One region of the Paenibacillus sp. FSL F4-0087 genome, then DNA from elsewhere that is predicted to be linked to it. Evidence: riboswitches for the same ligand, from Rfam matches in the RefSeq annotation. Region 1 holds a riboswitch; each other region holds the start of a gene.
What was found. Region 1 has a riboswitch for cyclic di-AMP ahead of MHB84_RS25255 (3D domain-containing protein). Riboswitches for the same ligand answer to the same signal wherever they lie in the genome.
Positions count from the first base shown of each region.

Region 2: it holds a riboswitch for cyclic di-AMP, as region 1 does, so the genes downstream of both, MHB84_RS02360 (C40 family peptidase) here and MHB84_RS25255 (3D domain-containing protein) in region 1, are expected to answer to the same signal.
Region 3: it holds a riboswitch for cyclic di-AMP, as region 1 does, so the genes downstream of both, MHB84_RS12530 (C40 family peptidase) here and MHB84_RS25255 (3D domain-containing protein) in region 1, are expected to answer to the same signal.

Region 1 covers NZ_JBBODJ010000001.1:5,480,552-5,491,526, reverse strand. The annotation lists gene MHB84_RS25295 (molybdopterin molybdotransferase MoeA) at 1-871, opposite strand, end outside; gene MHB84_RS25290 (restriction endonuclease) at 1,043-1,333, shown strand; gene MHB84_RS25285 (DUF4247 domain-containing protein) at 1,447-2,193, opposite strand; gene MHB84_RS25280 (DUF4178 domain-containing protein) at 2,205-2,711, opposite strand; gene MHB84_RS25275 (DUF350 domain-containing protein) at 2,735-3,136, opposite strand; gene MHB84_RS25270 (PspA/IM30 family protein) at 3,233-3,904, opposite strand; gene lpdD (prenylated flavin chaperone LpdD) at 4,034-4,378, opposite strand; gene MHB84_RS25260 (polysaccharide deacetylase family protein) at 4,532-5,320, shown strand; gene MHB84_RS25255 (3D domain-containing protein) at 5,449-6,117, opposite strand; cyclic di-AMP (ydaO/yuaA leader) riboswitch at 6,120-6,315, opposite strand; gene MHB84_RS25250 (amino acid ABC transporter ATP-binding protein) at 6,600-7,322, opposite strand; gene MHB84_RS25245 (ABC transporter permease subunit) at 7,309-8,772, opposite strand; gene MHB84_RS25240 (M20 family metallopeptidase) at 8,955-10,130, shown strand; gene MHB84_RS25235 (alpha-glycosidase) at 10,376-10,975, shown strand, end outside.
Region 2 covers NZ_JBBODJ010000001.1:510,200-521,174, forward strand. The annotation lists gene MHB84_RS02335 (carbohydrate ABC transporter permease) at 1-757, opposite strand, end outside; gene MHB84_RS02340 (ABC transporter permease) at 773-1,657, opposite strand; gene MHB84_RS02345 (helix-turn-helix domain-containing protein) at 1,984-4,218, opposite strand; gene MHB84_RS02350 (X2-like carbohydrate binding domain-containing protein) at 4,563-8,507, opposite strand; tRNA gene MHB84_RS02355 (tRNA-Leu) at 8,838-8,921, opposite strand; cyclic di-AMP (ydaO/yuaA leader) riboswitch at 9,345-9,476, shown strand; gene MHB84_RS02360 (C40 family peptidase) at 9,482-9,946, shown strand; gene MHB84_RS02365 (carboxymuconolactone decarboxylase family protein) at 10,062-10,391, opposite strand; gene MHB84_RS02370 (hypothetical protein) at 10,509-10,727, opposite strand; gene MHB84_RS02375 (hypothetical protein) at 10,850-10,975, opposite strand, start outside.
Region 3 covers NZ_JBBODJ010000001.1:2,666,610-2,677,584, reverse strand. The annotation lists gene MHB84_RS12555 (hypothetical protein) at 225-518, shown strand; gene MHB84_RS12550 (4a-hydroxytetrahydrobiopterin dehydratase) at 772-1,068, shown strand; gene rbsK (ribokinase) at 1,114-2,100, shown strand; gene MHB84_RS12540 (c-type cytochrome) at 2,431-2,790, opposite strand; gene MHB84_RS12535 (GNAT family N-acetyltransferase) at 2,941-3,435, opposite strand; gene MHB84_RS12530 (C40 family peptidase) at 3,833-4,303, opposite strand; cyclic di-AMP (ydaO/yuaA leader) riboswitch at 4,307-4,444, opposite strand; gene MHB84_RS12525 (hypothetical protein) at 4,697-5,539, opposite strand; gene MHB84_RS12520 (M1 family metallopeptidase) at 5,550-7,541, opposite strand; gene MHB84_RS12515 (YwhD family protein) at 7,643-8,146, shown strand; gene MHB84_RS12510 (transglycosylase domain-containing protein) at 8,291-10,369, opposite strand; gene speE (polyamine aminopropyltransferase) at 10,668-10,975, shown strand, end outside.

The sequences.
Region 1 (10,975 bases):
GCATGGTCACTTTGTTAAACAGCATCTCCATATTCCCTTCCCGAACCAAGTCCCCCATAATGTCATAATCTCCAACCGATACTCCACCTGTTGTGACCACCATATCATTATGTTCAAGCGCTTCTGTAAGCTTCGTACGTGCGGTATCCACATCATCTGCAATCGAACCATACATAACCGGCTCGCCACCCGCTTCAACGACCAGAGACCGAAGCATATAACTGTTACTGTTCCGAATACGCCCGGGTTGCAATGGCTCGTCCACTTCCAACAACTCTGTACCTGTTGCAAAAATGGCTACCTTGGGGCGTTTGTATACAGGCACTTGACCTACGCCGAATGTCGCCAGCACGGATTGTTCACCTGCCTGAATAATCGTTCCTGCTTCCAGCAGCAATTGGCCCTCATGAACTTCCAATCCAATTGGGGTAATGTTAGCATCAGTCTGAATATGGCGCTTCAGAGCAATCCATTGTTCCCCATGCTCTTCTTTACTTTCAGTCATCTCCATCATAACAACAGCATCTGCACCTTCCGGTACCTGAGCTCCTGTCATGATCCGAGCAGCTGTACCCGATGTAATCGTAAGATCCGATGTATACCCGCATGGAATTTCATCAATGATACGGAGCCAAATCTGCTGCTCGCTTGATGCTTCAATCGTATCCGAACTTAGAATCGCGAACCCATCCATTCCGGAACGACGAAAGAATGGGTAAGGATGGGGAGCATGAATCGTCTCAGCAAGCGTTCGACCATGTGCTTGCTCAAGTGTTACTTTTTCTATTGAACCCGAACTGACATGAGCAGCAACTTTCGCCTGCGCATCCGGTACTTGTATAGCTTTACGGATAAATTTCGCAGTCGTCATATCCGTTGAATGTGAATTTATTTTCAATGGTGATAGAACCTCCCTGGATCATTTGTTCATCTTAAAAAGTGTAGCCCGAAAGCTAGGTCATGACAAGTACTCTCCAACATATCATTCACATGAAAGACGAATGGACAGACCATAATATGTAAGAGAAAGGAGCTGACCTTTATGAACCAACGATGCGAATTATGTGGAAGGGAGCCTGTCGAGACAACAGTACATCACCTGACACCGAAAGAAATGGGCGGAACACATATGCCTACTGCAGATCTTTGTATCCCTTGCCACAAACAGATTCATTCTCTGTATACCAATCGCGATATTATTACCTTAGGTTTAACTGAGATACAGGCTCTAAGGAAAGATGAACGCATCGCTCCTTATATCCGCTGGATTCGCAAACAACCTGCCACAACCATTCCTCGTGTTCGAAAGTCCCATCATGTCCGCAAATCGTAAAACAAAAAGAACAGCGTCCAAGGTCATGTTCAGTGGCATAGCTCGCTCCACCTTACCTTTTCACTGTTCTTCTGCTAATGCTTTAATATTGCGGGCCCCATTCATGAGGAGTGCTACCTACGCCTCATGATTCGGCCGCCGCCAACCCTCGTTTTGGGTTTTTTATAGGAACTCTTCGGTGAATCAAATAATCCTCCAAGGCCGCCACTACTTTTATTACGATCAATTGTGCCTTTGCTTTGTTCCTTATTCCGGCTGAATAATCCTCCACCGGAGCCTACGCTTGAATCCTTATCGCTGCCACGACGGGTAATCGACCCTTTCCGGTCAACGGTAATGGGCGGCGCAACCTTTTTATCGCTGCTCGTCGGTGTCCGATAGGAACCTTCTCTTGGTTTGTACGTGTCCTTGTTCGTATAACCCCGATACGTACCGGACCCTCTACCCCCGAACGAATCAAACAAATTACCGATTAATGTTGCGGTTAAATAACCTTGCAAAAAGGACGAATCATAATTCTGCCGAACATATTCCTTTGAATCCACCTCAACCAAGGTGTCTTCCGCTTTATTCGGGTCTTGCTGCAAATGATAATACTGGTCCTGATACACCAGGAACATCCGCTCTGTATTTTCCGCCGAGATCTGATCCGGCTTCCGCTGTTCAGATAAATCCTGAGCAACCTCTGGAACGGTACGATCGGCAGCTCGGTACACATAGGATGTCGTATTACCACTGCCGCTGACCGATTCAAGCGGATATGTGTCCTGAACGGATGGTGCTCCGCACGCGGACAGCAGCGACATCACAAGGCTGAGGACCAGCATTAATTTTAATGCATGTGCCAAGCGCTTTTTCATTGGAACCTCTCCTAGCTCGAACGAATCACTTTGATATCCGCAGGAAGAATGGACTCACCTTCATACAGCGTAAATCTTCTGTCTTGCCACTCCACACGCAAAAGCATGTTATCATCAGACTGATATTGCCATACTAATTGTTCCCCAGCCTGACCATAGGGTGTCCTGCCTGCAGTGGTTACCATTCCTCCGTATTCTTCCTCCAAATGATACGCACGTCCATCCAGATCCAGCAACGTAGGCACCTCGTCTGGTGCATCGAGACGGCCATCAATTGGTGTATAGAGGGCATACCGGGTCATTTCCCGTTCTTCAATATGCAAATGTCGGATTGCCGTACCATCCTGCAACGTGAGTACAGCTGCATTTCGCGCTCGATGATGTACCCGCCCAACAACTTCATAGGTGACCAGCGAAACTTCACAGATATCACCAGGTGCCAGCTGAAGCATTGTTTTCTCTACCTTAGGCGGTTCAGGTTTGGCTATTATCCCTTTAATCCGTTTCCACACACTCATACCCATTACTCCTGTTCTTTATCTTATAAACAAGCTGCAATAATTAATGCGCCCACGATATGTAGTGCACCCGAGAACAAACCATAACCAGTCTTGCCCTGCTGTATTCCCGTATCCAGATCCAGGTTGGCCCATCTCCGAATCATAAAGTGAACCACACTCTCCAGAATCAGCAAAATAATAAATGAAACAACGGATACCAACAACGCTTCTCCAAGATGACCGGCTGTCGAAATGGAGGTGGCGAGTACATATCCCTGAGCAAACAGCTTCATAACCATACGTGTTGTAACGGCCATATTGCCCGCCTTCACTTCAGCAAAATCCTTATACTTCGTGAACAAAGAATCCACATACATTAAGACAAACAGCAAAACCGAACCCGATAACGTCCAGACCAGCATTGCCAAAATGTTCAAATCCATTTACATAGCCCCCACATCTCAACATGAACCGCAATTAAAAGCGAAGGAGAAACGCTGGTCTCTCCTCCGCTGGTGCCCCTGCTTGCTTACAAGGTTTTAGTTCTTATTTTCGTATTGCTTCATCAGTGCTGCCAGTTCATCCTCAACAGCCTGATCTTTGCCCAGCTTCTCGAACTCATCATCCAGCGATTTTCCTTTGGACGACATCTCATTGCTGGCTTCGGCCTGTGCTTCCATCTGCATCATTTTTTCTTCCATGCGCTTCATGCCGGCACTTGCAGTGTCGGAGCCAAATCCGTTCAGCGCCTTGTTGATTTCGGTTTGAGCTTTTGCAGCGTTGTAGCGCGCAACCAATGTTTCACGTTTGTTTTTCATTTGCGTCAATTGTTTGCGCATTTCGTCCAGCTTGCCACGAAGGTTATCGGCAGAAGCCTTGTTTTGATCATAGCTTGTTTTGTACTCGGCCATCTTCTCTTCAGCGACCTTCTTCTCTTCCAATGCCCGACGAGCCAAATCCATATTCTGTGCACGCGCTGCTGTATGTGCTTGCTCCTCACGTTTCTTCACGAGAGCTTCCTGTTCTTCAAACAGCTGCTTGAATTTCTTCTCAATGGCGATCTGTGCAGCAACAGCTTTCTCCGCATCTTCCAGATCTTCCTGCATATCCCGGATATATTGATCCGTCATTTTGATCGGATCTTCTGCCTTGTCAATAATAGAGTTAATGTTAGACATCGTTAAATCGCGCAATCGTTTGAAAATGGACATTATGGTATTCCTCCTAGTCGATAGTTCATCCTTGTATATAATCATACATACGTGGCAATGTTCTACTCGTTTCAATTTTAACAAAAAAAATCATAAAAAACGATTTTAGCCTGCTTAGCCTAAATGGAACTATTGAATCAATCGACCCGTTTGGCACAGCTCTTCATCAAGCAGCTTCTCTGCAGTCTGCACAATCTCGTCAATCTGCATCCGCGTAATTTCATCAAAGTGAATCCCCATTATTACGGTAACGGTTACCTTTAAATGAAGGGCAGCCTTACGTGCCAGTCTCTCACACAACTCTTGTTCTTTATGCCCTGGAATATGCACCGTAGCCCCACTCACTCGTTCACGGTCTGGATAAAATGTGGCTACTGCTCCAATATGTGATCTTCCTCCAGTTACCATAAACACTTTGTCTTCCCCTGCCTCAATCACCTGTAAACGAACGGAGTTTAAATCGTATGTACTCATTTTGCTCCACCTGTCCTTTTCAATATGTATATGTATGGTGGAATTATGGCTCCGATTTAATGAATCAGCAGTGAAACATCTCACATCATGCATAAATACGGATGGCCCCGGGCATACCAAAGAGAACGCAATTTGGGAAAAGGAGGCACGAACATGCGTATACGCCTCATCATGTTATCCATCATGGTCATTCTTCTGGGAGGAAGTTATGCTCCTGCTCAGTTATGGGCTTCTTCAAGCCCGCAAACCGAACCTGCTTCGAAGTCTGATTCTCCTGAAGAAGAACAGTTGACTCTGGGACAACTCAGACAGAAATATGCGGATACGTTCAAAACCAATGGCCCCTCAACAAAAAAGGTCGCTCTGACTTTTGATGATGTTCCTGATCCACGGTTCACACCGCAGGTGCTGGATATTCTAAAAAAATACAAGGTGCGGGCTACGTTTTTCATTGTAGGAAATCGCGCTGAGAAACATCCGGATCTGGTGAAACGTATGATAAAAGAAGGGCATATTGTGGGCAATCACAGCTACAATCACCCGGAATTCAGCAAGCTAACCATGAATGCATTTCGCAAACAAATCTTACATACCGGGGATATTATTCGAAATCTAGCGGGTTACACTCCCAAAATGATTCGTCCACCCTATGGTGACATTAACGAGCAACAGCTCCAATGGGCAGCCAAGCAACATTACAGCATCGTGAACTGGAACGTTGATTCTCTGGACTGGAAGGGCCTCTCCAAAGAGGAAGTCAAACAAAACATCCTGTCCGCCGTCAAACCAGGTTCCATTGTTCTGCAGCATGCAGGAGGCGGTGTAGGATCGAAGCTGAGTGGTACGATCGAGGCGTTGCCTGAAGTTATTGAAGAATTGCGAAACCGCGGGTACGAGCTGGTGACTTTGGACGAAATGCTGGAACTGCCAAAGGGTAAATAGATTTGATACGGCAATGGATATTCAAAAGGGTGTTCTTCAATCACATTATTGTGATTGGAGAGCACCCTTTATTGTTTAATTTAGATTAAGTTGGAGTCACATATGATGATGTGCAGCTTGCTTTGATTTTATTTCAAAATGTAAAGTTCCACATCCTGAATACCAAATGTGCTCACGGATTGCTTGCTGCCAGGAATAAAGATATCGATCTTGTGTCCTTTAATGGCACTGCCCACATCACGAGCCGTAGCGACAAATGCCTGTTTTGGCAGTCCTGGATGTGTATGACCTGTCACCAGTACCTTTGTACCCAATGGAATGATACTTGGGTCTACTGCAATGGTACCCAATTCAAGCGGATTACCGAAGTAATCCACAGCACCCCATCCTCCATTTTCGGAAGCATCAGCGGAGTATGCTGTTGCTTTGACGTCGACAGCTTTGCTGTAATCAAACGTTTTTCCCCAGGCTTGTACAACTTTACTATCTGCATTAACGTCAAGGCTTGCGGCAGTTACCGTTTTGGCCTCCGTTTTTGCTGCTGCAGCAGAAGCTGTGTTTGTTGTTTTACCAGGGATCGTAATTTTCAAACCACCATAAATGTTGTAAGCTGAAATGTCATTATTAGCTTTAATAAGAGAGTTAAGTCCAACTCCATATTGTTTGGATAAGGTGTAGAAGGTATCCCCCTCTTTGGCCACATGAACTGAATCAGCATGAGCCGGAACGGCCTGAATGAGCATTGCTGCTGTCAGCAAAGCTGTTGCTGTTTTGGCTATACGTTTCTTGTTAATCATGGTCTTCCTCCCTCATTATGCCTGCGAAGTTAGTTGTCGGATTCGGATGGAGGAAACCACCCTATAGGTTCAATTACATTTAAGAATTTATGTAGCCCTAATTCACCCCAAGCCGTGTGCAAATAATTCTTCCCCTAGCACACTCTGCATCATTACATCCCACACTCCCAACTCCGGAAGTTTCGGCAGGAACAAATATATCACAATTTTGTAACCAGGGGTCGTAGTAAATGTTACCATCTGGCTAATTCACTTTAATATTTAGGCTGAATTCAAGCCGTTTTTTCAAATAAATGTCTATTTGAGCTTTAATCATTGATGACAGAAACGTTACTTTTTATGTAATTCCGTGCGTATCCTTACATAACAAAACAATCCCTGCCGACGGTTCGTCGACAGGGATTGTTGAGGGGATGAAATTCTCATCCAAAGTATAGATTTTGCATTTTCATCTTGATCTTCATCCTTATTATTGGATGGTATTAGAGCACTTTAGCGAGGAAGTCACGTGTACGTGCATGCTTGGGCTCGCCAAACACTTCAGCAGGCGTTCCTTCTTCTACAATAACCCCACCATCCATGAACAGGATACGGTCTCCTACTTCGCGTGCGAAGCCCATCTCATGGGTTACAATAACCATAGTCATGCCGCCCTCTGCAAGCCGCTTCATGACATCCAGTACTTCACCGACCATTTCAGGGTCCAGTGCTGAAGTAGGCTCGTCAAACAGCATGACATGCGGCTGCATCGCAAGCGCTCTTGCAATAGCGATCCGTTGTTTCTGTCCACCGGACAGCTGATTTGGATAAGCGTCTTTTTTGTCAGATAGGCCAACCGTCTTGAGCAAATCTGAGCAGATTTGTTCCGCTTCGTGTGCAGATTGTTTTTTCACTTTAATGGGAGCAATCGTAATATTCTGTTGCACCGTTTTGTGCGGAAACAGATTGAAATGCTGGAATACCATCCCCATTTTTTCACGTGTTGCATTAATGTTATGTTTGGGGTCAGTGATCGATACACCTTCAAAATTAATTTCGCCTGAAGTCGGCTGCTCCAGCAGGTTCAAACAGCGCAAAAATGTACTTTTCCCCGATCCGGACGGACCGATGACCACGACAACCTCGCCTTTGCCAATTGTTACATTAATGCCCTTGAGCACATCGTTATTTCCATATGATTTGTGTAATTGTCTAACGTCTATCACTTGCACTCAACTTCCTTTCCAGTCGACCCAGCAGCTTGGACAAAATGAACGTCAGCACAAAGTAAATGGCCGCTGCAATCAGGAATGGATTCATTCCTTGGTACGTAATGTTTTTGACTACACTTGCCTGGTACATAATGTCCACCATACCAATAACCGAGATGATGGAGGATTCCTTGATAATGGTCACGAACTCATTACCGATCGCCGGCAACACCGCTTTGAACGCTTGTGGAAGCACAATGAAGCGCATGGCCGCACCTCTGCCCATCCCCAGGGAACGAGCTGCTTCCAGTTGACCGCGATCCACACCCTGTATACCTGCCCGGAAAATCTCGGCAAGATAGGCACCACTATTAATGGATAGTGTGATAATCCCCGCCTGAAGTGGCGTGAAATTAATCCCCAACGTTAGAGCAAGACCGTAATAGATAATCATCAACTGAACCAGCATTGGTGTACCACGAATAACTTCAACGTAAGCTGTTCCGATCCAACGCAGAATGGAAACGTCATGCAGACGGAACAAACAAATGATCAAACCGATAATTACCCCGAAGATTACACCGAGTGCAGACAGTAAGAGGGTGTAGCCCACACCTGTTGCATAAAAGCTTTTGTACTGCCAGAACACTTGGAAAATGTTTTGGTCTTTTTTCACCTTGTCTGCCATCAACTTGCTTGCTTCAGTAACCATCTGATCGATTTTATTTTCGCTTTTCAGACGCTCGAGCGTTCCGTTCACTGCACTCAGCAATTCCGTATTGCCCTTACGAATCCCGATTGCCGCTTCGGCCTGCTCTTCATCCGGAATAGCTGGAGCTAATCCAATCACGTCATCCAGGTAACCGGCAGCTACTGTATCCTCAACGATTGCAGCATTTACACGATTGGTCTGCAATTGCAGTACGATATCAGATATTTTATCAAGTGCTGTCAATTTTGCGCCTGGGATTCCCTGGCCAATCGTTTCCTGAATGGAGCCTTTTTGGACACCAATTTTTTCATTTTCCAGATCAGCCATGGTTGGATATTTATCTTTATCCGCATTGCGAACCATGATGACTTGCTTTGATTTATAATAGGTATCGGAGAAGTCAATGCTTTGTCTACGATCATCCGTTGGCGTCATTCCCGAGATGACCATATCCACCCGACCACTCTGCAACGCAGGAAGAAGTCCGTCAAAACCCATATCCTCTATTACAAGTTCTGCGCCAAGATCGGCAGCAATTTCTTTAGCAATCGAAATATCAAATCCGACAATTTGGTCTTTACCATCAATCACTTTATGGAATTCATATGGTGCAAAGTCGGCACTTGTACCGAGCACCAGCTTTTTACTGCCTGAATTGCTTGTAGTTCCCGTTGCCATCGCAACAGGTGCAACCGTAGTTAGCAAGACCACAAAAGCTAGCAGCATCATGGTGTAACGACTAATCAATTTCAACCCTGTTCTCCCCTTATAATACTTTGTATGCTTTCTGTTGTTGATGCCTGAGTCATTATAAAGTAGAATGCATGATTATGCAATGCATTTCGACAGGATTCGATTACAGCCCGTTTCTGAAAAATAACCGCAACTATGATATAATTATTGAATTATTTTCATTTTTGCTTAAGGAGTCCATCATGACACATACCAAAACACAAATACTAACTGTTATTGACCAATATGCTTCCCGTTTTAAGGAGATTTCATCATACATTGGTGCCAATCCCGAACTTGGTAACGAAGAATACCTTGCTTCTGCTCGGTTAAAAGAAGAACTTGCCTACCATGGTTTTTCTGTAGAAGCTCCTGTCCTTGGTTTGGACACCGCATTTATCGGTACGTATGCTGCTTCCAAACCAGGTCCGACGATTGCCCTGTTATGTGAATACGACGCACTTCCGGAAATCGGTCATGCTTGTGGGCACCATCTAATCTGTATGATGAGCCTCGGAGCTGCGGTAGGTCTGAAGTCCATACTGGATGAAGTCGGCGGAACATTAAAAGTGTTCGGTACGCCAGCGGAAGAAACGCGTGGGGCCAAAGTGCCTATGGCTGAAGCAGGATTGTTTGATGACTGTGATGTCGCACTAATGGCGCACCCTTATTACGCCTATGAGAAATCTGGCAGTTCCCTGGCTATTGATGCTGTACAATTTGAATTCCATGGGAAATCTTCACATGCTGCTGCAAGTCCACATGAAGGCATTAACGCCCTGGATGCAGTAATCCAGACGTTTAATGGCATTAATGCGTTCCGTCAACAAGTGAAAAGCACGGTTCGTATTCATGGGGTTATCAATAGCGGAGGACAGGCAGCCAACATCATACCTGACTACGCTTCAGCACAATTCTATGTACGTGCCTCGACGAGAAAAGAGTTGAATATTCTCACTCAACGCGTAATTCAGATCGCGGAAGGTTCTGCTTTGCAAACGGGATGCCGGCTTGTTACATCTAATTATGAGACTTCCTATGATGAGATGGTCACGAATGAATCGTTATCTGCTGCTTTTAGTGCTAATCTGCTTAAACTGGGTATTTCTCAAGAGGAGATCGTAAGTGGTAACGACCATGGTTCTATGGATATTGGTAACGTATCCTTGCGTTGTCCTGCGATCCACCCATATATCCGTGTTGTGGACGAAGTTCATACGCTTCATTCCATTGAATTCCGGGATCTGGCGTTACAGGAACGGGCCCTGGACGGTATGATCCTTGGAGCCAAGGCAATTGCTGCAACTGCTTATGATGTTCTTACACAGCCTGGGCTGCTGCAAACCATTCAAACAGAGTTTAAGCAAGCAAGTCGCTAAGTTTTTCGCAAAATGCTGCGTATTTGCAGCAGGGTGTTCTGCAGGACCTGCATTTCGGGTCTTAAGGAGCACCCTTTTGTTTTGTCATAAATACGTATATACGGACACAAGCTGGAAATGCTGTGAAAAGAAAACGTTGAAAAGTGTTGAAATCTTTACATTTAGCGGCTGAACTAATGGTTCACATGCTGTCTAACTTGGTTATTTATAGCTATAACTTTATCTTGAGCTCAGGAGGTGTTGTCATGCTGCTCGAAGCGATGTATCACGTTCCACGCGATAAATGGGCTTATGCTTATAATCCCTCGACGATTCACCTGCGTGTACGAACGAAGAGAGACGATGTACAATATGTGACTGCACTGACTGGTGATAAATACGATTGGAATGGAACCTATAAGGAAATTCAATTGGAAAAAGCGGCTTCCGACAATATGTTTGATTACTGGGAAACTGCAGTTAAGCCCAAATTCAAACGTCTGACTTACATCTTTCGCATAACCGCCGGTACCGAAAATATTTATTTGGCTGATAACGGAATTCATTATACTCCCCCGTATCCTACAGGAGGATATTATGAATTTTCCTACATTCATGAAATTGATGTATTTAAGGTTCCCGAATGGGCTAAAGAAGCTGTGTTCTACCAAATCATGACCGAAAGGTTTGCCAATGGTAATCCCGATCTGAACCCGGAAGGAACCCAGGAATGGGGCGGTCGACCTGAACTGGATAACTACTTTGGCGGAGACCTGCAAGGTGTTCTCAATCACCTGGATGATCTGACTAAACTCGGTGTTAACGCCATCTACTTTACCCCTCTGTTCCAAGCAAACTCCTACCAT
Region 2 (10,975 bases), 5.0 Mb from region 1:
CCACGTCCATGGCACCCGAACCGTTGTTTTGAATGATGATACTTCGCAAGATGAGTTGCAGCGGGAAAAGGTCTGCCGATTTGAGATAGATCAGAGCATCAAAGTACGCATTCCACTGCCCCACTGCATACATGAGAACCAGCACGGCGATAATCGGCTTCGATAATGGGAGTACAACACTCCAGATAAATCGCATATCACTACAGCCGTCAATTTCACTAGCTTCCAGAAGCTCCCCTGGAATAGAAGATTGAAAGAACGAACGAGCAATAATAACCTGCCATACCCAGATTGCATTCGGGATCAGTAACGCCCAGCGGGTATCAATCAGATGAAGCTGCTTCACCACCATATAAGTCGGAATCAGCCCTCCACTGAAAATCATGGTGAAGGTGATGATCATCATCAGGGTGTTTCTGCCGAAAAAAGTTTTGCGTGACAACGGATAGGCGATCATGATGGTCAACGCTACACTGATCAGCGTACCAGCGGCCGTATAGAAAATGGAGTTACCGTAGCCGATGAGAATTTCAGGTGTATTAAATAAAGCCTTGTAACCGTTGAAGGAAATATCTACAGGCCATAGCCATACCCGGCCGGAAGTTACTGCTGCCGGACTGCTAATTGAACTGCTGACGATAAATATCAGGGGGTAAATAACCACCAGCGCCACGAGACTGAGCAAAATGTAGATTGTAATCAGAAACGTTTTGTCGACGGCGGACTCTTTAATCTTGGTTTGAACGTTTGCAGCCATAGGTGAACTCCTTTCCTACCAAATGCTATTCTTAGTAACTCTCTTCGCCAAACCATTCACCGTAACCAGTAAGACCAGATTGATCAGTGAGTTGAACAGCCCTACGGCAGTTGCAAAGCTATAGTTGGCATTCAACAGGCCGACTCGGTAGACATAAGTTGCAATGATTTCAGAATTAGCCAGATTGAGCGGATTTTGTAGCAGGTAGACTTTCTCAAAGCCAATCGCCATGACATTTCCGACATTCAGGATCAAAATAATGACAATGGTTGGCACCAGCCCTGGCAGATCCACGTGACGGATTTTTTGAAAACGCGAGGCCCCATCAACTTTGGCCGCTTCGTACAATGTGGGATCGATTCCGGCAAGTGCTGCCAAATAAATAACCGCACTGTAGCCCGCAGTCTGCCAAATGTCGGACCAGACGTAAATTGAGCGGAACATACCTGGCTCACCCAGAAAATTCACGGAATCCAACCCAAAGAAGTTCATGGCGATGTTCACAAATCCAAGCCGTGGTGCCAGGAACAGCATGATCATGGATACCATCACGACTGTTGAGATGAAATAGGGTGCAAAGGATACGAGTTGGACGAATTTCTTGAACTTGGCTCCGCGCACCTCATTTATCATGAGTGCGAGCACAATCGGAATTGGAAATCCGGCCAACACTAAATAACCGCTAAGTAAAATGGTGTTCTTCACCAGGGTCCAAAATAATGGATTCTCAAAGAACAGACGAAAGTTTTGAAAACCAACCCAATCACTTCCCCATATTCCCTTGATGACGTTATAGTCCTTAAAGGCAAGAACCGCATTGATCATCGGATAATACTTGAAGATGAGAAAAAATAGCAAGGGCGGAATCACCAGTAGATGTAACTGCCAGTGCTTCATCATTCTTTTGCGGGCATTGGTCAGAAAACCAGGTGCCTTCGGCTGTGTTGATGTCTTGTGATTTAATACGATTTCCTTCTCCAGAACAATCCCCCCTTACTAGCTGTCTGCGATGCGTAAATTTTGATAGCGCTTTCTTGATTCTGATCATAGTCGATTTTAATGTCCCATAAACAGGTACACCTGCGCCGTTAAACGTACAGTTATCCTGTTTTTGGGGGCACAAATCCGCAGTACGACAGCCATTTTTCCATTACGGGGGCGTATTCGTAAAAAAAGACCGTATTGTCCGTAACACGGACAACACAGCCTATAGGTCTTCCTTTCATTTAATCGTCAACCGATTGTCTATACACACTGGGCGAAACACCATTCAATCGCTTGAATGCCCTCCTGAAGGAGTGAGAACTATTATAACCTACCCGTGACGCAATCTCATCCACTGTATAATTGCTCTCTTTTAACAAAATCACAGCCTGATCCATTCGGACTTTGATCAGGTGGTCGGAGAAATTAACACCCGTAAACTCTTTGAATAATTGAGAGATGTATTTCTCGGGGCGCTCCACATGCTCTGCCACCCGATACAGAGTCAGCTCTGTGTCTGAATACATTTTCGCAGTATATTCCTTAATCTGTTTGATGATTTGAATATGGGCATCCTTCTTCTTGTTTGCAATAACGGAGCACAGTTCTTCCATGATCTCATAAAACTCAGCTTTGATCGTTTCAAGCGGCTCCGAGGAACCAATATCAATGACCCGCCGTTTCACATTCTCAATGGAGGCATATTCCGTAAATGCCTTTTGGTCCAGCAACTTGAGAAAAGTCCCCTTCATTTCTCCAACAAGTTGATGCTTCATTTCCATGGACAACTCCCGCTGCTCCATGTTCTGCACAATGATTGCATCGACAATCCGTTTGGCCTCCTCAAGTTCACCTGCACGGATCGTGCCAATCAGTCGCTGTTCCGAATCCAGCGGGTAATAGTACGTTGTATTTTCGGTTTGGGCTTCATTGTTCCACATCAAGCCTTTTTTGTTCATGTAGACTGCATACTCCAGCGCCTGATTGGCCTGATCAAAGGAAAGGCTAACCTCTGTCAACGATGTGAAGAGATTTCCGAATCCTGACTGAATGGTGATCCTGTATTCATTGAACACATACTGTGCCAGATTCTCCATGATGTGCGTGATATCTTCCTTTTCACGATCCTTTTCGGAGTCGGTTTCTTTGGAAAAGAACAGGATGACCACTTTATCCGAGCCCATATCGGTCATCAGGACATCCACGTCCAGTTCAGCCAAAGCCTGCTTCAACAGTAGTCGGGAGGCATTCAGTTCATTCAGGATATCAACACTATCCATACTGGCATAACCCTTAATCTGGACAATTCCTGCATATCCCGTGCCTTGATACAAATTAATATCTGCCTGTTCGGCGGCGGAAAGAATCTCATCCCGCGATTTGAATTCCCCGGAGATCAACCGCTTCAGGAAGGCGTCCCTGACCAGTGGGAGCTGGCGATTTAATTCGGATTCAAGCAGCTTATTCTTGGTAAGCATATCAGCGATATTTCCACTCAAAAAGTCAAATTCATTTTTGGGAGCCGATTCATCCTTCCCAAACTGCTCTTTCATTACACTTAACAGTCGATTGATTGGAACGCTGTTGCGATAAGCCAGCACAAGTCCAACAATCAGTCCGATGAGCAGTGTGCCGCCTGTAATCAGCATCGTCATCCCCTTGATCCTGTTTGCATTCTCCATCAGGACATGACGGGGAATGCCCGCTTGATATACCCATCCGTTCTTATCAGATCTTGTAGTGATCACAAGATCATCTCCATAGAACTGGCTGACTCTACTTGGATCATAATGAGAGTCAGTGGCCATTTTCACCATCTCGGGCTCGGAGCTCCCTTGCAGCGCAATGGTATTTCCCTCCGCATCGCTGATATGAACCCAGCCGCCGTATCGGTCATTCAGGCTGGACAACAGACTAAGAATCATTTTCTCGTCAATGATTACAACGGCGACAGCCGGTGAAGAATCATTGAAGCTGTCCAGAGGCAATGACTGCATATATGTGATTACGGAAGTCTGCTTCCCCCTACTGACATAGGAACTAAGCGGTTTAATCTCACTCCGATGGGTCTTCCCCAACACGTCCTTCATCCATTCTTCTAACGAAAGATCGTTATAACGAAAATCAGCGTAATAGTGATTTGGTCTGTAAGAAGAACCCGGGGTCAAAATTAGATTGTAATTCGCAAGATAAATATAATAATTTTGCAGAAAATCATTGGTCTGTCCAAAGGTCAACACATTCTCCATCGTTCTCCATATCCCATATACGTTGGTTTCGTTGTCCCTTTCATTCATAAGAACGTTCAATTCCTGATTGACCGCAAGCTGTCGGGTGAAGCCCTCCACTTCCGCCATGCGGCCCTCCAATATTTCCTGGCTTTTCTGAAGTTGGGTAACACTATTCTCAATCGAAATGGACTGTGTTACGGAGATGGACGTCAGATAAGACATATAACCGCCAATGCTGGGTATCACCAAAATGATCACGTAGGAAATTAAAAATTTACGAAAAACATTGGAATATTTAATGGGTAACCCTCCTCCCCCTCCTTGAGGTATTGGTAGCGTTATCAAAGATAATAATATTTTCCGGGTTAGTCAATTGTTTTATCTCATTCTTCAATCATGTTTCATTCGGGAATGAATAAAAGGCAACGATCAAAAGACGATTATCATTGCTTTTTTTAACATTTCCGAAGTTCTTTGGTTTGAGATGATGTGCGTCTCCAATAGTGATTTTTGTATAGTAAGCCTCCTTTTCCATAACTCCTTAACGTTCAGAAAAAAGGGGCCGAGATGGCCCCCATTCCTAGTTCACATCATTTCTTCTTCGGTTCTTCCACCTCTGATCGGGCTTTTACAACCTGATCGACGGATGCTGCTTCAACATCGCCAAAGGCCCAGTGTGTGGAAGGAACGTCCTTCCACTGTGGCTGCGAAACGTTCGTGAGCGGTGCTCTGCCCAAAGCTCTGTTGATTGCTACAACGGCTTCCGCTCTTGTCAGTAAAGCATTCGGTCGAAAAGTTCCATCTTTATAGCCTCTCAGAATGCCTGCGCTTTGCGCTTTCAAAATGGCTTCCTTGGCCCAGTGACTACCGATATCCGAGAATCCATCGCCTGAATTCTCAGAAGCCGGACTAAGAAAGGACACAAGAGTGGCCATCTCCGCACGAGTCAATGACTGATTTGGCTTAAACGTGCCATCTTTGTAGCCATTCATCAGCCCCATCTTGCTTACCTTAGCAATGGCGTCGGCTCCCCAATATTCAGATTTAACGTCACTGAATGCAACATCAGATCCCGTGGCTTCTTTCTCAGATACCAATGCGAGTATGGTTGCCATCTCTGCACGGGTGAGCTTGTTATCTGGCTTGAACAAACCGCCCGGATATCCTTGAATATACGCCTTGTACGGAATATCCTGACCATCATCCGTTCCTGTTGTCCCGTCAGTAGTTCCGGATTCAGGAGTTGGCGCTGGCACAGAAGGGTCTGAAGGCTGGACGACTGGATTCGATGGTCCGCCTGGATTGGATGGACCACCTGGATTCGACGGATTCGACGGATTGGACGGATTCGTTGGTTCTCCGTTTCCGTTTCCGTTTCCAGTAGCGACAGTAAATTTCAGTTGATCGGCCAGCATAAGATCACCGGATTTCTTCACAACTTTGAGTGTATGCTGACCTTTTGCCAGTCCTGAGATGCTGTAAATCTCCTGCATCATTTGGCGACTCGGACTGTATGCGTTCACGGTTTGCTTCAGTTGTCCGTCGACATAAATATCTACTTCTCCCTGCTCCGGTCCAGTAGGTGTAATCAAGCTTATTCCGGTACCCTTGAAGGTGTACTCGAAGAAATCTCCATCCGCCGTCGTAGAATGTACGTCATTGAGATAATCACCGCCGAAGGAGAAACTGAGATTTAACGTTCCCACAGGCTGGGCAGCAAGATATGTTTTGCTCAGTGTAACGCGGTCGCCATTAACCGTATAATCAGTCCCTCGTGTCAGTTCATTGGAGCCGTTGGTAATGCCCTTAAAGCTTCCCGCCTGGATCAGCAGCGTGACATCAATGTCAGCCTGAGCAGAAGCTAATTTGTCAAAGCTCGCATTCACCGGATTAATCATATTCGGGAGCTCAACCTTGAGCATATCAAGCAGCATAAATCTACCCGATTTCTTGACGGCCTTCAGCGTGTGCTGCCCATCAGGCAAGCCCGATATGCTGTATAGATTCTGCTGTGCCAATCTTCCGTTGCGATACGCACTGACCGTTTCCTTGAATTGACCATCCACATAGATATCCATATCTCCCTGTGACTGGTCTACCTCCGTGAACAGTTGGATCCCTGTTCCTCTGAAGATATATTCAAAAGAATCACCATTAGTCTCGGTATACTGTACATCATCCTTATAGTCGCCCATGCCTCTACCAGTACTGCGGGACCATGAGCCATTGTATTTAATTGCCGGATCGTCGTTATTGATCAGGACATAACGAATGCCCGTTGTATCGCTAACTCGAACAGTAAGAGTTTGCGGATCACCAGCACTGAAATTGATAACGAAGTCTGTTGTTCCTACATGCAGTTGGGTGAGATATTCTTTTTTGATGTTCACTTGGTCATCGACCACCGTGTAGTCGTCTTCACTGAGCATTACTCCGTCATTTTCAATGCCAGTTAATGTATTTCCGTTCAAAGTGAGCGTGACAGTAATGTCCTTCTGTTGTTCTGTTGCCTTGTCAAAGTCAGCAGAAGCCGGACTAATGGTGCTGTTCTGCTCTCCTGTAGGAATTTCCCTTGTTACTCTAAGCGCATCCAGCAGCATATACTGGCCTGATTTTTTGACGACTTTCAAGGTATGTGAACCGTTAGTCAACCCAGCAGCACTATACAGCACCTGTTGGGCTTCTCGTTCATCATCGGTATAAGCGCTAACCGTTTCAGGCGTTCCATTGTCGAGTGTGACTATCATGTCTCCCAGACCCTTGTCCTTCTCCGTCAGCAAATCAATACCTGTGCCCGTGAAGGTATATTCAAAATAATCGCCGTCATCCTCAGTAAAATGTACATCATCTTTGTAATCTCCGAAACCTCTGCCGCTATTTGGACTCCATGAACCGTTGTACTGAATATGGCTATCATCATCATTAATATAAACCACATCGGTAACAGCAGCCGCATCCATGGAAGCAGCATTTGCTATATTTTCTGTATTCGCGGTTGGGTCAACTTCAGCTTCCAAGTCAGCTCCTTGTTGCGTATTCATATTCGCTGGACCAGTGGTCGAGGAATCCGTAATAGCGATGCTCAGATCCTGTCTGCCATCGATTTGCTCCTTGCCCCCGTTTCGCTTCCAATCTCCACTATAGCGCATGCCCGTATCATCATCATTAACAGCTGATGTACCGCTTAATGCGGTTACCTTAAGCATCCGGGAAGCATGGGGTTCCAGTACGCCGCCACTGAATTCATGATTAAAATTCCCCAGTTCGGAATGGCTCCAGAGATCACGGACCGAAGCCGTACCTTCGAGGCCAATATCACTCCATTTCACTTTGACCTCGGCACTCCGATTGCCCAGATTGAACAGAGCTACATTGTACGTACCATCTCCGTTATTGGCATACCAAACCTGCTGTTTGGTGTCCATGGAAACCGGATGGGCTGGACGACCAGCCTGATTGACCGCAATGACTTCGTCATTCGTCAGCAGTTCCAGCCCATAGCTGTCCAGCCTGGTCAGATCATTACCTGTATAAAGTGGTGCTGAAGAGATTGCCCAGAACGTGGTAGCGGTCTTCCGCTCGTCCCTGGTCAGACCATCCATCGAGCCATTCCCGACATTCAGTGAATCGAAGTCGTTCCAGCCTCCGGGACCTGCATCCCGCCACCAGAGGGCAGCGATGGGGAACAAGCGGGAAATACTCGACCATTCGGTCAATCCCTTACTGCTGTCATAGGCTTCAACATCCCAGTCGATCCTCCAGCCGTTCGCATACTTTTTCCAGAAGTCCACGTAATTGTGGTCAAGCGCCCAGGAAAGCTCAAACCAGATGTTATTTCTGTCCAGGGCTTTGGACCAAGCCTCCACATCACCGCGTGCATCGCGGCTCAGGTTATTAATTCCCGATCCTGGCGTCACACTATCGAATTTGACAAAATTGATACCCCACTCTCCAAGAAGATCCGCGATGGAGTCAATGTACTTCTGTGAGCAAGGGTTCGAAAAATCAATTTTGTACGTGTACGAATCCCAAGCATCCATAACAACGAGCGGTTTTACTGCAATATCTTGCATACGACATGCCCCGCCCGTTCCATACACCTCAAGATTTTTATCATAGGCTGTGATGGATAATCCCGGAATCAGATAGATTCCGATCTTCTGTCCATTATTATGGACATAATCGATGACCTCCTGAAATCCATTTGGATAAAGAACAGTACTCGGAATAGGACGGCCGTATTCATCTTCGTCACCGTTCCAGCCAGCATCAATATTAATGTATTCATATCCATGGGCTTGCAGCTTCTCGCGCATGGCATCCGATTGCTTCTTAATACTCTCGGCAGATGTCCAGTTACCCGCCCCGTCATATACTTGCATGCTGTAACTACTCCAACCCATATACGGCTTTTGGGCCAGACTCTTATCTGCTGCTTGTGCCACATTACCTGTCGTTCCCATAATTCCGAACTGAACTGCCGCAATCATGAACACCATGAAACACATTGCCATCCTTTTTCCGATTCGTTTCAAATTATCCCTACCCCCTCTGAATTTGGTCAATCAAATTCCTGTTGATAGCGCTTCCATACGAGAAGAGAATAGTGTATAGTGGATTTCCAGGATAGGTACAATTCGGTATTTTACGTACAATTCACCTGAAATATAGGGGCAAACCGTCGCAGAACAAACATATTTCCATTAATGGATAAATAAACAAATAAAAACTTCATCTTTGCTCAAATTAAGGGAATGGGTTGAAGACAACCAGGATGAGCAATCACTCTAATCCGTAAACAAAGAAAAAAGGTTCCTAGAGTGGCAGTAATGCCATTCTAGGAACCTTTTTCGTATTACATATGATGCGGTCGAGAGGACTCGAACCTCCACGGGGGTTAGCCCACACGGACCTGAACCGTGCGCGTCTGCCAATTCCGCCACGACCGCGTATGTTGTATCTCCGAGAAATTACATCGCGGCGACAAGAAATAATATATCATGTGCAGGTAATTAGTGTCAACAAAAAAATATTCCTTATTTAATATGTAAAGCTGTACTCATCCATCATTTCATGCAAAACAAAAAACTAAGGCCAATACAATTGATGATAAAAAACTGTCTGAATGAATTATATGTTGGAAGGCCAGTTCCGTACCAGGCCTACCCACCTCCTCTTTAAGGTTTTAGGAAGCTGGAATCCTGCATTTGAAACAGTAGTTACTTTTTTGTCATCTATCAAAACTCAACATTCGAGTTATTTCTACATAAATAGCGATAATTCCGTTAACATTGAGATGATAAGAAGTGTTCAAGAACGGTTTGACATTTTCGCATTTATGCAATATAGTTTCAAAAGGTTACAAAAACTTAATTATTCATTTGCCGAGTTTCATGTTTGAAAACGGGGGAACCATTTTGGGTGAATTATTCTTATACATAGGAAATATAGGGAACCTTCTACCGAACCCTTAGCTAACTCCGTAGGCATCGAAGGGAGAACAAAAATTTTGAAAAAGCTTATCATCTCCATTTTTGGAGCAGCAGTATTATTTACATCTGGTGCAGCAAGCACAGAGGCAAGCAGTATTAACACCGTCGTTAACAACATGACAGGCATACCTTACAAATGGGGTGGTACTACACTCGCCGGGTTTGATTGCTCTGGATTTATGAGATATATTTTCAACAAATATAGCATTGAATTACCACGCACTTCCCAGCAACAAGCTAAGGCCGGAACGCCGGTATCCAAAGCTAATCTGCGTACGGGTGACCTGGTATTCTTTAATACGATGGGCAGTGGCATTTCACATACAGGTGTATATATCGGGGGCGGACAGTTCGCTCATGCTTCAAGCAGCAAGGGTGTCAGCATCACTCAATTATCTAATCCTTACTTCAACGATCGTTACGTAACAGCACGCCGGGTAACAGGACAGTTTATGTATAACAAAATGCTGGGCAAAATATAAGTTAACACGAAAAGGCTTCGGTTATAACCGGAGCCTTTTCTTTGTCTATCTTTGTCTACATTAATATTGATTTTCTAGAGGTACACAAGGTCATCATCCGTCTTAACCAAAGCTTTTAATGTAAAGCCTTCTGTACTCTCATTGCACCCTGAGACAACGCATGGCCTCCGCCAACTGCTCCAGCCACAGCAACCGTCTCCATAATCTCTTGATCGGTCGCTCCTTTGGCACGCGCTTCTTCCACATGGTAAAACGTACATACCTCATTGTTTGCAAACAGTCCAATGCCCAGCGCAATCAGCTGTTTGGTCTTGGCATCAATCGCCCCTGCCTGAAAGCACTCTCCAGTGAACTCATGATAAGACTTCACCACAGCTGGCAGCACGTCGCTTAATTCACCAATCTGATCTTTATAGGCATGAACCTTATCATTCATCAGTGTCATGGTTACCGCACATCCTCTCGGCTGATATGTTACAAGCTCTCACTGTACCTATCTTCTCTCCCGAGAGGTGCAATTATGCCAAAACATCCATGGTAAATGAACCTAAAAACGCATGTCCTATTCTTCGAGCGGGCTCTTACGTGGTTCGCTGAACAACTGATACTGATAATTCCGATCAAGCTTAACCACACGACGATTCTGACGGCGAATGAGCACCTGCTCCCCGTCCCAGGCCACTACAATGCCTGTCACATCATTGGACTGAATCTCGTCCCGTACTACCCTTACTTTTTCACCCGATAAACGCAGTGCATCCAATTCTGCATCACTGATCATATTTATGGCGCCTACTTTCCCAAAAAAATTATTTACAAAAAGAGACCTAAATGAAAAGTCATTTAGGTCTCACGTGACTGTATTGGACTGTCATGTCATTCGAAATATGTCCCGACTGAAAGTTACCGCTGCGCGTGCTCTTTGCTGTCGTTCTTCTCAAACCAAAAATCAAGCACTTTGGCGGACATCACACGTTCTTCAAGGTACTCCACTTGATGCGGTGTAAATTGTTCTTTCCAAGAGAAGGA
Region 3 (10,975 bases), 2.8 Mb from region 1:
ATCCATGAGATAAAATTGAATCCTTTCAAGCGGCTTTATTCGGGCTTCCGGACGAACGTTACACCGCAATCCGTTTAATGTTAGGCATCCTTTAGGGTTGCAGAAACAGTTAAAACGGTCATGTATAGTATTTATCGACCAGATGGCCTTTTTTTTTAAGGGTTATTTTCAGGTATAATAAGATCAAATCTGCTCCTTAGGGGCTAAATAGGAGTGAAAAGCCAATGGGCGTAAAGCATGGACGAGATTATGAAGGAATATTGACAGATTTGACAGAGGCTATAGGACGAATACCGGACCGCTATGTTTTCTTTGAGATGGATGAGGAAGAATGGTCACGCCTTGGTGTAACAGAGCAACTTGAAGTAGATGAGGCGCTCGCTGAAGATCTGTTCTATGCACTGGGTGAGGAGTCGGTCATTCCGGTAGGAAGTGGAGTGGTCATTCATGACAAGGATCAGCACCGAATTCATATCTTAATTGGGGAAGAAGAGCTGACTTTTGTACCGCTCATTTAGTATGTACCCATAAGATATTTGGCATGGAAACCTGAGTTGGAGAATCTCCCTAAAGCCTTATGGTTAGTGGATCTAGCGCCATTTGTACTATTGGAATTTGAGGCTTGTCCGTGGTAAGATGATAGTCATGAAACGGGCGAACCGCAGGGCGGTGGACCTATGCGTTTGGGTTGCTATGGGTAGCACCAAAGGTTTCGGTGGCAGTATGGACAGTTGTCTATGATGAGCCATCATATGGGGAGGAAGATAACGTATGGTTTTTACGCAAGAGGAAGTCGAAGCTCATCTGGGAAGGCTGGAAGGCTGGGAACTGGAAGAGGGACGATGGATTGTCCGCAAGTTCGTATTTTCCAACTACATGAAAGGGATTGCATTTGTGGATGAGGTCGCAGCGATTTCGGAAGCATTCAATCATCATCCTTTCATTACAATTGACTATACAACGGTCACACTGCGTCTCACGTCATGGGATGAAGGTGGCATCACATCTGTAGATATTAAAGAAGCGCAACAATATAATGAGGCTTTTGAGAAAATGAGGTCGGAATAACCTGGATCGGTTATTATCGCACTACCGGAAATGAGTGAAACATACATGTCAGACGATAATCAGAACAAACCTCTTATTGCTGTCGTAGGCAGCCTTAATATGGATCTGGTGGTGAAGACGGACATCATTCCTGAGGAAGGCGAGACGGTGAGCGGGGAGGAACTGCACTATTTGGCCGGGGGCAAAGGCGCCAATCAGGCGGTTGCTGCTGCACGACTGGGCGGACAGACAACGATGATTGGTGCGGTAGGTTCGGATGGTTTTGGTGAACGCCTGCTGCACAGTCTAATGGAAAGCGGGGCGGATGCCTCGCAAGTTCGCATTCTGGATGATACCGTTACAGGTACGGCCTCCATCTGGCTCTCCAAAGGAGATAACCGGATTATTGTCATTCCTGGAGCAAATGGGCAGGTTGTGCCTGTGATGCTGGAAGAGGCGGATACGTTAAAAAGCCTGACTGCAGCCGCAGCGGTGCTGCTGCAGCTAGAGATCCCGCTGCCCGCGGTCACCCGCGCCGCCCAACTGGCGGCTGAAGGCAGCGCATTGGTGGTGCTCAACCCGGCGCCTGCGGTGCCGGGTCTGCCCCAGGAGCTGCTGCGGTGCGTCGACGTTGTCACGCCGAACCGCAGCGAGCTCGCCGTGCTCACCGGCCGGGATGATCTCCGGCCGGAAGACGTGGATGCGGCGGTCGCAGAGCTCGCCGCATCCCTCGGGGCCGCTGTCGTCACGACGCTCGGCCCCGAGGGGGCTGTGTACGCGGCAGCGCCTGGCGGCCGCGTACAGGCAGGGCGTGCCGGCGCGTGCCGTGCGCCCGGCTACGCCGTAAGCGCCGTCGACACGACCGGCGCTGGCGATTGCTTCAACGGCGCGCTGGCAGTAGCCCTCGCGCGCGGAGAGACGCTGGACGCGGCGGTAAGCTTCGCCATGGGCGCAGCCGCGTTGTCCGTGACGAAGCTCGGCGCCCAGTCCGGGATGCCGTCCGCACGTGAAGTGCAGGCTTTCCTTGCCGAGCAGAAGGCAAAGAGCCAGTAATCGATGCTTGCTTTAGCTGAATCAGAGGCCGGAGGGCAGGCAGGATACGCTAATGCATCTAGATAGCCACAGCATAGTGGATATTTTCATCGGAGCATCCCTGAAATGAGCAAGAGGCTCTTACTTCCCTGTACGGGAGAGTAAGAGCCTCTTCTCTGTATAACCATTGATAAATCCAGCAACCCTGCAATACGAATACGGGTTGCCTACGTTGTGCGTCTAGCGTCAGCATGGTTTAGAGCATGCATAAAGAGCAAGAGGTGACTAAGGCCACCCACACTCAATATACATGAACCGCCACAAACTAATCGCCTTGAAAGACTTCTTCGATTACTTCTTCTCCGCCAGCCACATCGCAATATTCGCGATTTCTTCATCCTTCAGCTTGTCTTTGAACGAAGGCATACCGCCACTTTTACCTTTGACAATCGTGGTATAAATCTTCTCCACATCGTCCTGGCTACCAATCTTCTGCAGACTAGGGCCCATACCCCCTTGAAGCTGATCACCGTGGCAGGTAATACAGTTGGCTTTGACCAGTGCCTCAGCCTGTCCTGCATCCATTGTAACTTGCGGCATCGTCGGTTTCGCTTCTTCTGCAACTTCCTCTTTCCCTGGAAGCGTAAACATTAGTACAATAGCTAAAGCGCACGCTGCAAAAAATACCCCGCTCATGATCCATTTGTGCATCCCTTATGTCCCCTCCAGAATGAAAGATCATCTAACTTGAAACTATCCATATCATTATAACGGAACCTGTAGTGACATCATAGCATTTTGTGGTAATTTTTTGAACTAATCACATAACCGGGGACTTTCTAGGGTGATTTTAAGCTCTTTTTATCCGCGTGGACCTTCATAGACCATACAGTAGAAGGGCTTCAAACCGCTTGGTGTCTGTCGTTCGTATGTATCCTGCGTAACAAATCCGGCTTTGAGATAGACGCGAATGGCCCGGTCATTCCAGGTCAGAACTTCCAGATCGATTTCGTTTGCAGGGTTCCGGCGAATGGCTTCCTGCACAATGGCGGAGACAAAAGCCGTTCCTTGACCATGACCACATCGTTCCGGGTGCATGCCAAGCCCAATGCGGGTGACACCTTCAAGTGGGAAGTATTGAGCGAAGCCGCAAATTTGTTGATTCTCTCCCAGCACCACCACATATTGTTCCTTCCGCAGCTGGGGATCGCCGAATTCTACTTCGAGTGCTTTCATCTGCTCCCAGGGTAGCCAGCTATAAATATTATAAGGCGGGTCATACTGCCAATTGCAGATGAGCTCCGCATGTTCTTCTTGCATGGGCACAACGTGAAACGTCACAGGGGCTTCATCCATACAACTGCACGCTCCTCTCATTGTGAACAAGCTATAATGATTCTGATTTGTCCATATACATATGTCATTCCATATCTAAGCTTGTTTCCACTCTACAAAAGAGGCGTTCATTTGGCAAGTCCTCGTTTTTGAAAAAAAAGTGAAACAAAAGTTCCGGTAATTTCGTTTATATTATAGTGGGATGGGTAAAAACATTATAAGAGCACGGACAAAGCAACGAAAATTAGCTTTTTAAAAAAAAGTTAAAGTTAGGTTTGATAGCTGTCCCGAATACGTTAAAGGAAACGAAGCACAAAAAAACCGCCGGATACATTCCTGCGGAGAATGTACCAGACGGTTCTATTATGCTTCGTTACAGTAGTTTTATTGTTACAGCATGACGTTGCTCAGCTTGTCCCTAGTCGATGGCCAATGTCTCATATGCGTCCGTGCTCATAATGCGTTTAGCGCCAACATAGCGGTTAGCCCAGTAGCTTTCGCTTAATGCACTGATTGTAACTCCTTTGGAAGAAGAGGAGTGTGCAAACTTTCCATCCCCTACAAAGATCCCTACGTGTGAGACCCCTTTGCCCGTTGTATTGAAGAATACCAGATCACCTGGTCTCATTTCCATACGGGATACTGAATCACCCATGTCGAATTGCGAGCTCGATTGGCGAGCCAGATCAATACCCAGCTTGTCGAATACATAACTTGTGAACCCAGAGCAGTCAAAGCCGTTAAGCGTTGTTCCTCCGCTTTTGTATGTAGTTCCCATTGCTGAATCAATGACTTGGTCCATTTTTGAATCTGCGAATGCGCTGCCTGCTCCAAGCGATAATGCGAATGTGATGCTGAGTACAGCTGCGGTTAATTTCTTCTTAAACAAGAGATATACCCCTTCCAATGCCTGCGAGGTTAGCTTAAGGATTCGGTTGAAGGTCCCCTATGATCCCTCTGTTGCAAGATCAATTCACCCATAACTGGTTCCCCCGCTTCCCAGGTGCTAGGAATTTGGCTATGCTAGTTATGCACCTGCGAAATCAAGAAATGACGATTAAATTTTAAGTAGTTACAAATATGAAGGTAAAGATTACAAAGTTGTTACTAAAAACTCACTGCGATTATTGTAACAGAGGTATATCACTTTGGCAACGTTTAACAGCAAAATTAGCAAAAAAAACCTCGACCTTTGACGGGGAAAGGTCGAGGTTTGCTTGTTTAAAGGTGTTTGATGAAAACAACTTTACATATAGATGGTAACCATTTTTAACTGTGCACGTTAATCCTTGACCGAGTTGGACTGCCATAACCGGAAATGGGCGCATATCTTCCATAAGCTCAGCAAGCACCGGGCAAGTGGATACGTCTGTTGTAGTATAAGACCAGTTAAGCCCGTTAGTAACCATGAAGCTGAAGTGAAGGCGCCAAAGACCAGGAGATGAAGGCCACCCAGCAGTACGGCAATGCCAATTAGAGTGATGACCTGGCGTAGTGCAATCCATAGAGCTTGAAACGTACCACGTGCTCCGCCTTCCCCATCAGGAGCCGAGATACCAAACTGCATGTACAGCAGGACATGATGGATAACCCACCCGTATACAATCCAACCAGCAACATAGGGAATACCAGGCAGGAGCAGATGGAGGGAATGAAAACCTTCCATAAGGATGGAATAAAGTTTTGGTGCGATCCAATAAGCCGGTAGCAGCAGCAATAGGGTGCGAATAGTGTGGAGCAGAAGCATTGGTTTCCACAAATTTTTGATGCCGCGAATGAATGGAATGCGCTCTTCCGAATGATTATAATGCTGGAGCGAGTAGAGCAGCCCTGCCTGAATGAGAGGGCTAATTAGCATCCGTAGCAGCAGCATAGCCCCTAAAATCCATAAATAGCGATGGACCTCTGGATTCATTGTCAGGCCGAGTTGGCTCTCCATTTTGAATAAAATTGTACTGAGTTCCCCTGCATCAGGGTCGGGATAACGCAGGAGTAGCGGAACCACAGCTGATTGAACCATTCGATAAAGAAAGTATCCCCATACTAATTGATAGAGAAATAAGAGTGCTGCAATGAACATATGCTGACGGACGAGAAACCAGCCTTCACGTATTTTCGCTTTCACTGTATCCACCTCACCATGACAGACTTCCGAATATGGCTTCTATAAGTTTGGTTGCACTCATGCTCCAGCGGGATTTGGTTGGCTCATCCAGTCCGGCTTTCAGAAAATTGTTCATATGATGGTTCTCCAGCACAATCGTGTACAGCGGATCAGTCATGGCCCAGGAAACAGGGGAAGTATAGGTCAGTTTGTAGGTAATGCGCTCCTCGCTGCCATCCCATTCTTTCGTCATGGTTTTCCCATCTTCGAACATAATTCGAACAGGCACCTTCTTATATTCACTGCCTTTTTTCTGGACTGTAATGGATGACTCGTACAACGTTTGACCGTCTTTCAGGGTAGGATTGATTGTGATCTTCTCCACTGCAAAGTCAGCCATGCCGTCACCGTATACATATTGATTAAAATAATCGGTCCAGGAGGTACGGGTTACTTGCTCCACGACCTTTTGAAAATCAGACGAAGTAGGGTGTTTGAAACGGTATTTCTTTACATAGGTCGAGAGAATACGCTCCATCGTTTTGGCACCAACTTGTTGTTCTATCCCGAGTAATACAAGCTTGCCTCGTGTGTATACGTTGGCGGCATATTGATTCTGGGAATCGAACTTCCAGGAGTCCTGTGTCAGAGAGGCTGGAGAAGTAATGAGACCTGATTGTACAGGCAGATTCGGGATAAGTCCGTATTCCTGTTCCATCACTTTGTCTTCTGCATAGGAGGTGAATCCTTCGTCCAGCCAAGCCTCCTCAAATTCATTACTGGCGACCATGCCGTAAAAATACTGATGCCCAATCTCGTGCACAACCGTGCGTTCCAGATCGTAACCAGGTGTAGAATCATCCGCACCGAAAGCGGTGACCAAGGTAGGGTATTCCATTCCCCCTGCGCCATTCCCCGATTTGGGCGGGACAACGATGGACAGTGTGGAATACGGATAAGGGCCAAACCACTTGCTATAATTGGATAACGCTGCTTTGGCGGCGTAGAAATAACGTTCCTTCAGGTCCTCATGAGCAGGGTCGAGATACAGCTTGATTCGGACGCCTGGCACATTGGGAGCAGAGAAGGGTTCTTCCGCATAAACAAAATCAGGAGAGGCTGACCAGGCAAAATCATGCACATCATCGGCATAGAACTGATATACTTTTTCGCCGTTCTTCACAACAGCTTGCTGGGTTGGGAATCCAGTAGCAGCTACTTTGTATGTTTCCGGTACCCGAATACGCACACTATAGATACCGAAATCGGCATAAAACTCTGAATTGCCGTGATACTGATGCAGATTCCAGCCTTCGGTCGTCCGACCTCGTGTGCCTACTGGCTCATATACGCTAAGTTTAGGGAACCATTGACCTGCCATAACAAAATGATCTGCCGTTCCCATGCGGGCAAAAATCTTCGGTAGCTTGACCTCAAATTGGGTGTGAAGCGTTATGCTTTCACCGCCTTTAACGGGTTTGGGCAGCCGTACCTTAATGAGGGTAGTATCTTTCATGTTTCCGTCATCCGGTTGCACATATTGCATCCGATGCAAGAGAGAAAGCCCGTCCTCTGTTTTCATTTCTGTAATATGCATAGAACCATAACCGTTCGTGGGCATAACATCACCGCGAAGTTTCCCCCCGGATTCTTTCATAAAAGTGGTGTCAGCAGAAGAGAAGGCATTGGGATACATGTGAAAATAAAGCTCGCTGACGGTTTTCTTACCTGGATGTGTCCAGGTTATCGTCTGAGTCCCTTGCAATACATTTCCGTCTACCAGCTTCACATCCATGTGATATTCCACTACGCGGTTGCTGAACACTTCAGCTGTAGGTGTCTGTATACTTTCCGGAGATGTTTGGGTTTTGACGGGTGCCGTAGGCTTGCCCGATTCCGGGGCGAGCGCAGGCAAGTCAGAATGAATGGAACGTGTGGAGCCCAGACCAAGCCATATCCCCCCGGCAACTACACACAGGGCTATAATTGCGGTGAGCCAGCTCTTGGCGCGTCGTGGAATCATCGTTAAATACCTCCCGTTGACAAGCATCTACAGCATGTATATGTTTGCATTGGAGCGATTATTAGTTAAAATATTTGTATCAACCCTTGGAGGCTATAAACATGGACCAAAACGAGCAAAACGGCAAAAAACAGATTGCCTTGAATATCGTTAGTGCAAAGAGCAAACACAAAGGCTTCGGTGCAGGTTCCATAGATCTGAACAACCTTTCTCCAGTTATTATTGATAACGGAGAAGCCAAGATCGATATTGGTGCGATGCATGCAAAGAGCAAAGTGGAGCGCAACATCAAGTTCTCAACCAACCGTGAGGACGTACCCAATGGACGCCAGGTATGGCTGGTATGGGTAGCTGTGGACCGTAACGAACAGGGGCAGTTCTATGGTGGAGCAACAGCGTGTGAGATGTGGATTGATACAGAAGCGCGTCGTGGATGGAAACTGCTGGCCGAACATGTGAACCGCATGGATTATGCCATGAAGCGCCGGTTCATGCTGGATGACCTTGGACCTGAGGATCGCGCGGCACTCAAGACGTTATTGACTACGCATAACGAAGAATGGTGGAACGCTTCTCCGGATGAATTGAAAGAAGCGCTCGCCTAATTTATGAATGTTCAAAGTTGTTCAAAAAAAAGAAGCAAAAGCCCCGGGACCGAGATGATCGGTTCGGGGTTTTTGCTTCTATGCTAAAATTAAATTTTACAGAAGCTGACGCAATTACGTCATTACGCATTTACGTCACTTTGGTTACTCCACCCACCAGCGTTTGAAATCCTTCCACCAAGAATGTTTCTCTTCCTGTATTCCCTGCTGGTTTTGCACTTCGCGACTGTCTTTATCATTCTCTGAACCCGAGTCGTCTGAAGCGCTGCGACAGACCTCGGTCGGTTCCGTGCCATCAATAAAAACTTCCAGCCGTTTCTCGGCGCAGCCATTGCCAGCCAGTTTGCCGGATTCGGGATCGATATATACACTGACGACATTATCCGGTACGGTGAAAATCTTCGGTGGAACACTGGCGAGGGCCTGTTCCGTAAACTGGGCGAACATGGGTGCCGCCCGACGCCCGTCAGATGTGGAAATGGCTTTGCCTTGATCGTAACCGACCCAGACAGCCGTTGAGAGCTCTGGAGTAAAGCCGACTAGCCAAGCATCCGTATTGGTTGTCCCCGTTTTGCCGGCGACAGGTCGCTTAATGGTTGCTGATACTCGATTACCCGTTCCACCATTTTCGAACACACTTTCCATCAACCGTGTTAATACATAAGCGGCAGCCGGTTCAACAACCCTCTCGGCCTTGGTCTGAGGTGCTTCATAGATGACTCGTCCTGCGGCATCCGTCACTTGCAGAATGGCTACAGGAGGTGTTCTTTGCCCACCTGCGGCGATAGCGGAGAATGCTGAAGCCATCTCCAGTGGACTAACGGGTGAGGTGCCAAGTGCAAGGGAAGGTACCGGGCTCATGTTGCTCGTAATCCCTAGGTTTTTGGCCATTTTCACCACTTGTTCAGGTCCAATCTGCATAATCGTATTTACCGCGTAGATGTTGTCCGAAGCGGCGATAGCCTGTCTCAGATCAATCTCACCTAAATACTTGTCTCCGAAGTTACCAGGCTTATAGGTCTTGCGATCATTGTCATAATGAAACAGGGTCGGCTCGCTTTTAAACATGGATGCACTGGTGAGCTGTTTCGATTCCAGGGCAGCCAGATACATAATTGGTTTAAAAGCAGATCCCGGCTGGCGTGTAGTCGCCAGTACATGGTTAATCTGATTGGTGCGGTAGTTTTTGCCGCCCACCATCGCTTTGATATAACCGGTTCGGGGATCGATTGATACCAGCGCGGTTTCGAGCTCGCTTTTGGCGTCCATACCTTTGGCTACGGCGTCTTCCGCCGCTTTTTGCACACGCAAATCCAGCGTGGTGTATATATTCAATCCTCCATGATCCAGCATCGCTTCGCTGATCCCCAACTCCTTGATGGCCAGATTACGGATATAATCGCGGAAATAAGGTGCACTTTCCACAGTTTTGCGTTCACTTTCCGGTTTAAACGAAAGCATTTCCTCATAAGCCTTGTCTGCTTCCGCTTGCGTAATTTTGCCGACGTCAGCCATGGCATTCAATACAACCTTCTGTCGGTCCTTGGCGTTCTTCATATGATTATATGGAGAATAGTAGGTCGGCCCCTTTGGAATCCCTGCAAGCATGGCACTTTCGGCAAGCGTCAACTGTTTGGCGGATTTGCCAAAATACATCCGTGAGGCTGCTTCGATCCCGTAGGCGCCGTGACCGTAATAAATTTCGTTCAGGTACATCTGCAGAATTTCATCCTTGCTGTATTTCATCTCCAATTGTGCCGTGTACATGGCTTCCTTGGCTTTGCGGGTCCATGTCTTTTCATGCGATAAATACAAGTTGCGTGCGAGCTGTTGGGTCAGTGTGCTTGCTCCTTGGGACATCTGCATATGTTCCAGGTTGACGAGTACAGCCCGTCCCATCCCTCGGATGTCGAAGCCGATATGATCATAGAACTTGCGGTCCTCTACAGCAAGTGTAGCGTTAACCAAATCAGGTGAAATATCTCCCAACTGTACGGGTACCGAGTCTTTGCCGCCTGCCGAGAAAGTGGCAATGACTTCCCCCTGGCTGTCCAGCAGCCTGGAATTGCGGTCGGAGTCGGCCAGTGGCAGGCTGGTGGCGTATAGATAGACCAATGCTGCTGCCGTGGCGATTAGGCCGAGAATAGCGAGCAAAGCTAGGCTTTTGATGACTTTCCATGTGCGGAACCCGCGTTTGCGGGTCTTTTGGCTTGATTGGGTCATGGAACGGGCTCCTTTCTTTTCTTTCCAGTATGGGAATTCAGTGACACGGATATTCAATTCGCCCGTTCAACGGTTTAAAATATAGCTTTTTTGCAGAAAAAAACCGTTTTGCAGTATAAACGTCAATCGCGTATAATGCAAAAGGGTAATGAAAAGTAACAGTTCGGCACAACATACAATAGGCAAGGAAGGTCGAACAGTACCCATTGTCAGCGCTTGGATTCTTTGATTAGTCAGACGCTATGTACGCTCTGGTCAATATAATCTATATAAACTTTACGGAAAGAAGGTAGAGATTATGGAATTGTGGTTTACGGAGAAACAGACCCCCGCATTCGGAATCACCGCGAAGATTAAACAGACCTATGTAAGCGAAAAGACGGATTTTCAAGATCTGGCTATGGTAGAGACCGAAGAATTCGGCAATATGTTGCTGCTTGACGGCATGGTGATGACGACGGTGAAAGACGAGTTCGTTTATCACGAAATGGCGGCTCACCCTGCGCTGAATACACATCCGAACCCGAAAAAGGTGCTGGTTGTCGGTGGCGGTGACGGCGGAGTTATCCGTGAAGTCATTAAGCATGCTGCTGTAGAAAAAGCAGT